Regions from separate parts of the Photobacterium sp. S4TG1 genome, predicted to be linked through region 2. Evidence: predicted binding sites of a transcription regulator. Region 2 holds the regulator's gene; each other region holds the start of a gene.
What was found. Region 2 encodes CRP, which controls carbon source genes, mostly activating them, when cyclic AMP is high. Its sites were predicted from a motif close to TGTGANNNNNNTCACA; they were not measured.
Positions count from the first base shown of each region.

Region 1: typA (translational GTPase TypA) is a predicted target of CRP. The motif match lies at 1,190-1,205, and genes of this name have one in related genera.
Region 3: nagE (N-acetylglucosamine-specific PTS transporter subunit IIBC) is a predicted target of CRP. The motif match lies at 1,202-1,217, and genes of this name have one in related genera.

Region 1 covers NZ_JAYXUH010000017.1:31,609-33,889, reverse strand. The annotation lists gene glnA (glutamate--ammonia ligase) at 1-706, opposite strand, end outside; gene typA (translational GTPase TypA) at 1,308-2,281, shown strand, end outside.
Region 2 covers NZ_JAYXUH010000008.1:144,691-146,971, forward strand. The annotation lists gene VXS03_RS11670 (DUF1338 domain-containing protein) at 1-189, shown strand, start outside; gene VXS03_RS11675 (hypothetical protein) at 282-476, opposite strand; gene crp (cAMP-activated global transcriptional regulator CRP) at 660-1,292, opposite strand; gene VXS03_RS11685 (OsmC family protein) at 1,676-2,080, shown strand; gene VXS03_RS11690 (phosphoribulokinase) at 2,147-2,281, opposite strand, start outside.
Region 3 covers NZ_JAYXUH010000001.1:460,344-462,624, forward strand. The annotation lists gene nagE (N-acetylglucosamine-specific PTS transporter subunit IIBC) at 1-1,082, opposite strand, end outside; gene nagB (glucosamine-6-phosphate deaminase) at 1,340-2,140, shown strand; gene VXS03_RS02210 (hypothetical protein) at 2,111-2,281, opposite strand, start outside.

The DNA.
Region 1 (2,281 bases), on a different contig from region 2:
TTTCATCAGCTTTATTGGTTAACGTATTGAAACGAGTAGCGATTTCATTTTGGCCTGCGGTTGCTACTTCATGGTGGTGAGCTTCAACAACCAGTCCCATTTCTTCCATGATTAAACACATCGCAGAACGAATATCCTGTGATGAATCAACAGGAGCAACGGGGAAATAACCGCCTTTAACGCCAGGACGGTGACCTTTGTTACCGCCTTCAATTTTGGTGCCGCTGTTCCATGCTGCTTCAATGTCGTCAATCTTAAAGAATGAACCTGACATATCAGTATTGAATCGAACGTCATCAAATAGGAAGAATTCTGGCTCAGGACCCACTAATACGTTGTCAGCAAAACCTGCTGAACGCATGAACTCTTCAGCGCGCTTAGCGATTGAGCGAGGGTCACGATCGTAGCCTTGCATTGTTGCTGGCTCAAGAATATCACAACGAATATTTAGAGTTGCGTCTTCCGTAAATGGGTCAAGTACCGCACTTGCTGCATCAGGCATCATTACCATGTCTGATTCATTAATGCCTTTCCAGCCTGCTACAGAAGAGCCATCAAACATTTTACCTTCTTCAAAAAAATCGGCATCGATTTGATGAGATGGAATAGAAATGTGCTGCTCTTTACCTTTGGTATCGGTAAAACGTAGGTCAATAAACTTAACTTCATTTTCCTGGATCAGCGCTAGTACGTTTTCAACTGACATCTTGAGTAACCTCCGGTGTTATTTAGGGCGATGGCCGCAAACTTTATGCTCATGCTGTGATGAGCGAATCTGAAAGTATTAAAGCGAAAACCATGCCAACTTTTAAAAGCGCCTAATAATGCGTGTTTATGGCAATTAGGTCGCTTTTTCCTCTCCTGTTTTGCACTATTATGGTGAGTAATTGCACCTAATTGGTGCAACAATGGTGCATATTGAAAGTGATAAAATATTGACCAATATACGCCACCATTTAATAGTTCCACTACTATGGTGATGAGGCTAAATATTGTCAATCAACCCAGAGATAATTAGGTATTTTTATTGCTAAATAATCGTCATTAAGCTGTAACCAAAAAGTGATCAAGATCGCAAGTTTGATGGGTTTTAGACTAATTTATCGTATCAATATGAGGGTTAAGAAAAATAAAAATAGCCAAAAAAGTGAGTAAAAATGCGGCTCTAGAGCAAGTTGCGAAAAAAGCTGGTGATATAAATCACATATTTCGTGGGTTTTGGAGTAAAATCTGTTAAATTATGAGCCGTTTTTTTAATCAAGTAGCCTCTATTAAGACGCTGCATGTTCTGAGTGAATGTGAAACTAATGTCTAATCAACTGATCGATAACTTAAGAAATATCGCAATTATTGCTCACGTTGACCACGGTAAAACTACCCTGGTTGATAAACTTCTACAGCAATCTGGCACGTTAGAGGGTCGCGGCGAAGCCGAAGAACGTGTGATGGATTCTAACGATATCGAAAAAGAGCGTGGCATTACCATCCTTGCTAAGAACACAGCAATTAATTGGAATGACTACCGCATCAATATCGTAGACACCCCTGGACACGCAGACTTCGGTGGTGAAGTTGAGCGTATCATGTCTATGGTTGACTCTGTATTACTTATCGTTGATGCAGTTGACGGCCCTATGCCTCAAACGCGCTTCGTAACGCAAAAAGCGTTTGCATACGGTCTTAAGCCAATCGTTGTAATCAACAAGATTGACCGTCCAGGTGCACGTCCTGAGTGGGTAATGGATCAAATTTTTGACCTATTCGACAACCTAGGCGCAACTGACGAGCAACTAGACTTCACAACAGTTTACGCTTCTGCGCTAAACGGTTGGGCAACAATGGAAGAAGGCGTAACTGGCGAAGATATGGAACCATTGTTCCAAGCTATCGTTGATAACGTTGCTGCTCCATGTGTTGACGTTGATGGCCCACTACAGATGCAAATCTCTCAACTAGATTACAGCTCTTACGTTGGTGTTATCGGTGTTGCTCGTATTGCTCGTGGTTCTGTTGCTGCAAACCAACAAGTAACTATCATTGGTGCTGACGGTGCTAAGCGTAACGGTAAAGTAGGTACAGTTCTTGGTTACCTAGGTCTAGAGCGTCATGAAGTTACTGAAGCGAAAGCGGGTGACATCATTGCAATCACAGGTCTTGGCGAGCTTAAGATTTCTGACACTATCTGTGACGTAAACACTGTTGAAGCATTACCAGCATTGTCTGTTGATGAACCAACTGTAACCATGACTTTCCAAGTAAACACTTCTCCGTTTGCTGGTAA
Region 2 (2,281 bases):
GCCGAGGTTATGTTAGAGCAATCAGCAACTATGGCTGACAAGGTTGGAGTCAGCTTTCGTGATGGCATTCATAATATCCCAGGTGGTTTTTATGAATTTGCTAAACGCTATCCTCAAGCGAATGGCGAATTATATGAAGGGTTTGTTGTTGATTCTGCAAATAAAATATTTGAAAGTACGGATCGCTAGTATATTTCGATGTGCCGTTGTATTTGCCGTAAAGACCGTCGATAGGCAAATTAACATAATACAGTGCTTAGCATATAAGCACTGTCATAAGGCTAGTTATCTAATGGTGAAGCCCAAACACCTGATTCATCTGCAGGGCAGCGACGTAACCCTGTTTGTTGTTCGAGATAACAGCGGCTATCACTAAACCCTGTCATTTCAATCGTCGTGGGTTGAGTGGTTAATACGCCAGGTACCGTGGTGAAACTATTCGCAGAAAAGCGTTCAATATCCATATTGGCCATCATTGATTTAATATCCGTTTGTGAGCAAAATGTAACACAAATGGGTGTTATTACAAATTAAATTTTAACAGTAATACTGACGCTGCCAATGATTGTTTTATGGAGGTAATTTTGGAAATGCAGAGAAAAAAAAAACCGCAGGTATAAGCTGCGGTTTCATCGGTGATCACGGTATCGCTATAATAATTAGCGTGTGCCGTAAACCACAATAGTTTTACCATGAGCAGAAATAAGATTTTGCTCTTCTAGCATTTTAAGAATACGGCCGACTGTTTCACGAGAACAACCTACGATCTGACCAATTTCTTGACGAGTGATCTTAATTTGCATGCCATCAGGGTGTGTCATTGCATCCGGTTGTTTTGCAAGATTCAATAATGTCTGTGCAATACGACCTGTAACATCAAGGAATGCAAGATCACCAACTTTTTGACTTGTCACTTGTAGACGACATGCCATTTGAGCAGATAAACGCATTAGAATATCTGGGTTAACTTGAATTAATTGACGGAATTTTTTAAATGAAATTTCTGCAACTTCACAAGGGCTTTTTGCGCGAACCCAAGCTGTACGTTCTTGGTCTTCTTCGAACAAGCCGAGTTCACCAATAAAGTCGCCCTGGTTTAGGTAAGAAAGAATCATTTCCTTACCTTCTTCATCCTTGATTAATACAGCAACAGAACCCTTCACGATGTAGTACAAAGTTTCTGCTTTTTCACCTGCGTGAATTAACGTGCTCTTTGATGGATATTTGTGAATGTGACAATGGGAAAGAAACCACTCTAAAGTTGGATCTGTTTGCGGTTTACCTGGAACCATATTACTAACTTCCTCTGCATATGTTGCCCAACAATATGTTCTGTAAAGATAACTCGACAAAACTGTGTGTTGGCAGGGTTTATTCACTCAGCTGATGGGCTGCGAGCTAACTTAAACTGGTTTAGAGTGTATCCTTTTTTTGGGGCTTTTTCTTGATATTGATCTCGATGACCCGCTCATTTATGAGAGATAAGTGTGCACATGATCACATCGTTGTGACTTAGTTACCAAAAGCGCTGTTTCAAAGTGGTTTTACTCTCTAATTCTAGCAATAGAAATATGCAACACAATTAGCATTAGGCGAAATAAATAACGTTTACATCGATGGAATTATCAACAAAAATAAGCTCAACTTTTAAATAATATAGCTAAAGGATATAAAAATGCAGTCACGTGTGAAATGGGTAGAAAACATGACTTTTGTTGGCCAATCAGCTTCAGGTCACAGTGTTGTTTTAGATGGTAACGGTGGTGAAAAAGCCCCAAGCCCAATGGAGTTGGTACTGATGGCTACGGGAGGTTGTAGTTCTGTGGATGTCGTTAGTGGTTTACAGGATTTACAGCAGCAGATCACGGCTTGTGAAGTAAATCTTTCTGCTGAGCGTCGTGAGCAAGCACCACGAATTTTCACTCATGCAAACTTACACTTTATTGTTACTGGTCATGATTTAAGTAGTGAGTTAGTGAGCAAAGTGGTGGCTGACTCGCTTGAAAAATACTGTTCAGTTTGTTTAATGCTGGGGCAGGGTGTTGAAATGAGTCACAGCTATGAAATTGTTGTGGCATAGTTCGCCCACGATGACGGTTGCTGATATTAGTAACCGTTTATTAATATCGCTGGTTGTAGTGTTTACTCATGCTATTTTCCCATTTTCAATAAGTTGTTCAAGCAACGGTCGCATAATCAGCTCCATCGCAAAACTCATTTTTCCCCCAGGAACGACAAGAGTGTTGTGACGTGACATAAAGGAACCTTGAATCATCGCTAG
Region 3 (2,281 bases), on a different contig from region 2:
ATACCTTGAAGAATCAACATGTGCCATTGAACAGCTAGCGGGTTACGCGTTGACAAGAATAAGTCAACTAGACCTGCTGAGAAGCCGAAACCTGCAATCCAGTGCATTGATGCTGCGATGTATACAGAGATACCCGTCAGAGCTGCGTGGATAACATAAAGTGGTGGCGCAAGGAACATGAATGCAAATTCTAGTGGCTCAGTAACACCAGTGAAGAATGATGCAAAACCTGCAGCTAGAAGAAGAGAAGCTACACGCTCTTTGTTCTTCGCTTTTGCTGTTTGGTACATAGCAAGTGCAGCACCAGGTAGACCAAACATCATGATAGGGAAGAAACCAGCCTGGTACATACCAGTAATGCCAGGGGTACCTTTACCACTTAAGAAGTTAGGAATATCGTTAATGCCTGCAACATCAAACCAGAATACTGAGTTCAATGCGTGGTGAAGACCAACAGGAATCAATAGACGGTTAAAGAATGCATAGATACCAGCACCGGCAGCGCCTAGACCTTGAATGCTCTCACCAAAATGTACAAGGCCGTTGTAAATTGAAGGCCAAACATACATCAATACGCCTGCGATAAGGATACCAGCAACAGAAGTTAAAATTGGGATCAAACGCTTACCACTGAAGAATGCCAATGCTTTGTGCAATTCTACGTGAGAGAAACGATTGTAGATTTCTGCTGATACGATACCGACAAGGATACCTACGAATTGGTTATTGATTTTGCCAAATGCAGCAGGAACTGCGTTTGCGTCAATACCTTGGATTTGTGCTACGGCACCAGGTGCTAGTAACGTTGTAACAACTAGGAAGCCTACAAAACCAGAAAGTGCTGCTGCACCATCTTTATCTTTAGACATACCGTAAGCAACACCAATTGCAAACAACACTGACATGTTGTCGATAATTGCTGAGCCCGCTTTGATTAAGAATGCCGCCAACGCAGAGTTTGCACCCCAGCCGGTTGGGTCAATCCAGTAACCAATACCCATTAAAATTGCCGCTGCAGGAAGTACTGCAACTGGCACCATTAGTGCTTTACCTACTTTTTGAAAATATCCAAGAATATTCACCCTTAGTTCCCCCTATGGTTTTCTTAGATGCGATAGTGATAGCTTTTTTTTGCCATCTCTTTTTTGTCCTTTGCAGTTTATGAATTTTATTTCGCTCCGCAAATTAAAACATCATCATTTGTGATCTTAATCACCGACCGAAGACAGAACTGAGTGATTTTGCTAGCTCGATCATAAAACTTATTTTATCATTCGAAACAAAGGCGCTATGCCGCTAAGATTTTTCCTGTTTTAACTATCTTCAACGAGGTGTCAACGTGAGACTAATCCCGCTTAATAACGCTAAAGATGTTGGTTTATGGTCTGCTCGCTACATTGCAGATCGCATTAATAAGTTCCAACCAACAGCTGAGCGTCCATTTGTGCTAGGTCTACCTACAGGTGGTACACCACTTCCGACATACCAGCGTTTGATTGAACTATACCAAGCTGGCGAAGTAAGCTTTAAAAACGTCGTAACATTCAACATGGATGAATATGTTGGTATGGCGGCTGATCACCCTGAATCATACCGTAACTTCATGTATAACAACTTCTTTAGCCATGTTGATATGCAAGAGCAAAACATTAACTTACTTGATGGTAATGCCGCAGATCACGAAGCTGAATGTCAACGTTACGAAGACAAAATTAAAACTTACGGCCGCATCAATTTATTCATGGGTGGCGTGGGTAACGACGGCCATATTGCATTCAACGAACCTGCATCATCACTAGCTTCTCGTACTCGTATCAAAACGCTTACGCACGAAACTCGTATTGCAAACTCGCGTTTCTTTGATGGTGATATCAACCAAGTTCCTAAATATTCATTAACTATTGGTGTGGGTACACTACTAGATTCCGAAGAAGTCATGATTCTGATCACCGGTCACAACAAGGCACAAGCACTTGAAGCTGCTGTTGAAGGCTGTGTAAACCACCTGTGGACTGTATCTGCACTACAGCTTCACCCTAAATCAATGATCATTTGTGATGAGCCATCAACTCAAGAGCTTAAAGTGAAAACAGTTAAGTACTTCCAAGAGTTAGAAGCTGAAAATCTGGCACACATCTAATCTAAGAACCGTGTCATTTTTAGGTGCGAAATAACAATTTTGTTTATCGTCACCGAGCATTGAATAAGCGCCGCCACTCTGACGGCGTTTTAATTTCCCCATTGAAATTAAACACAAAAAAGAATAATTGTGGCTATTGAT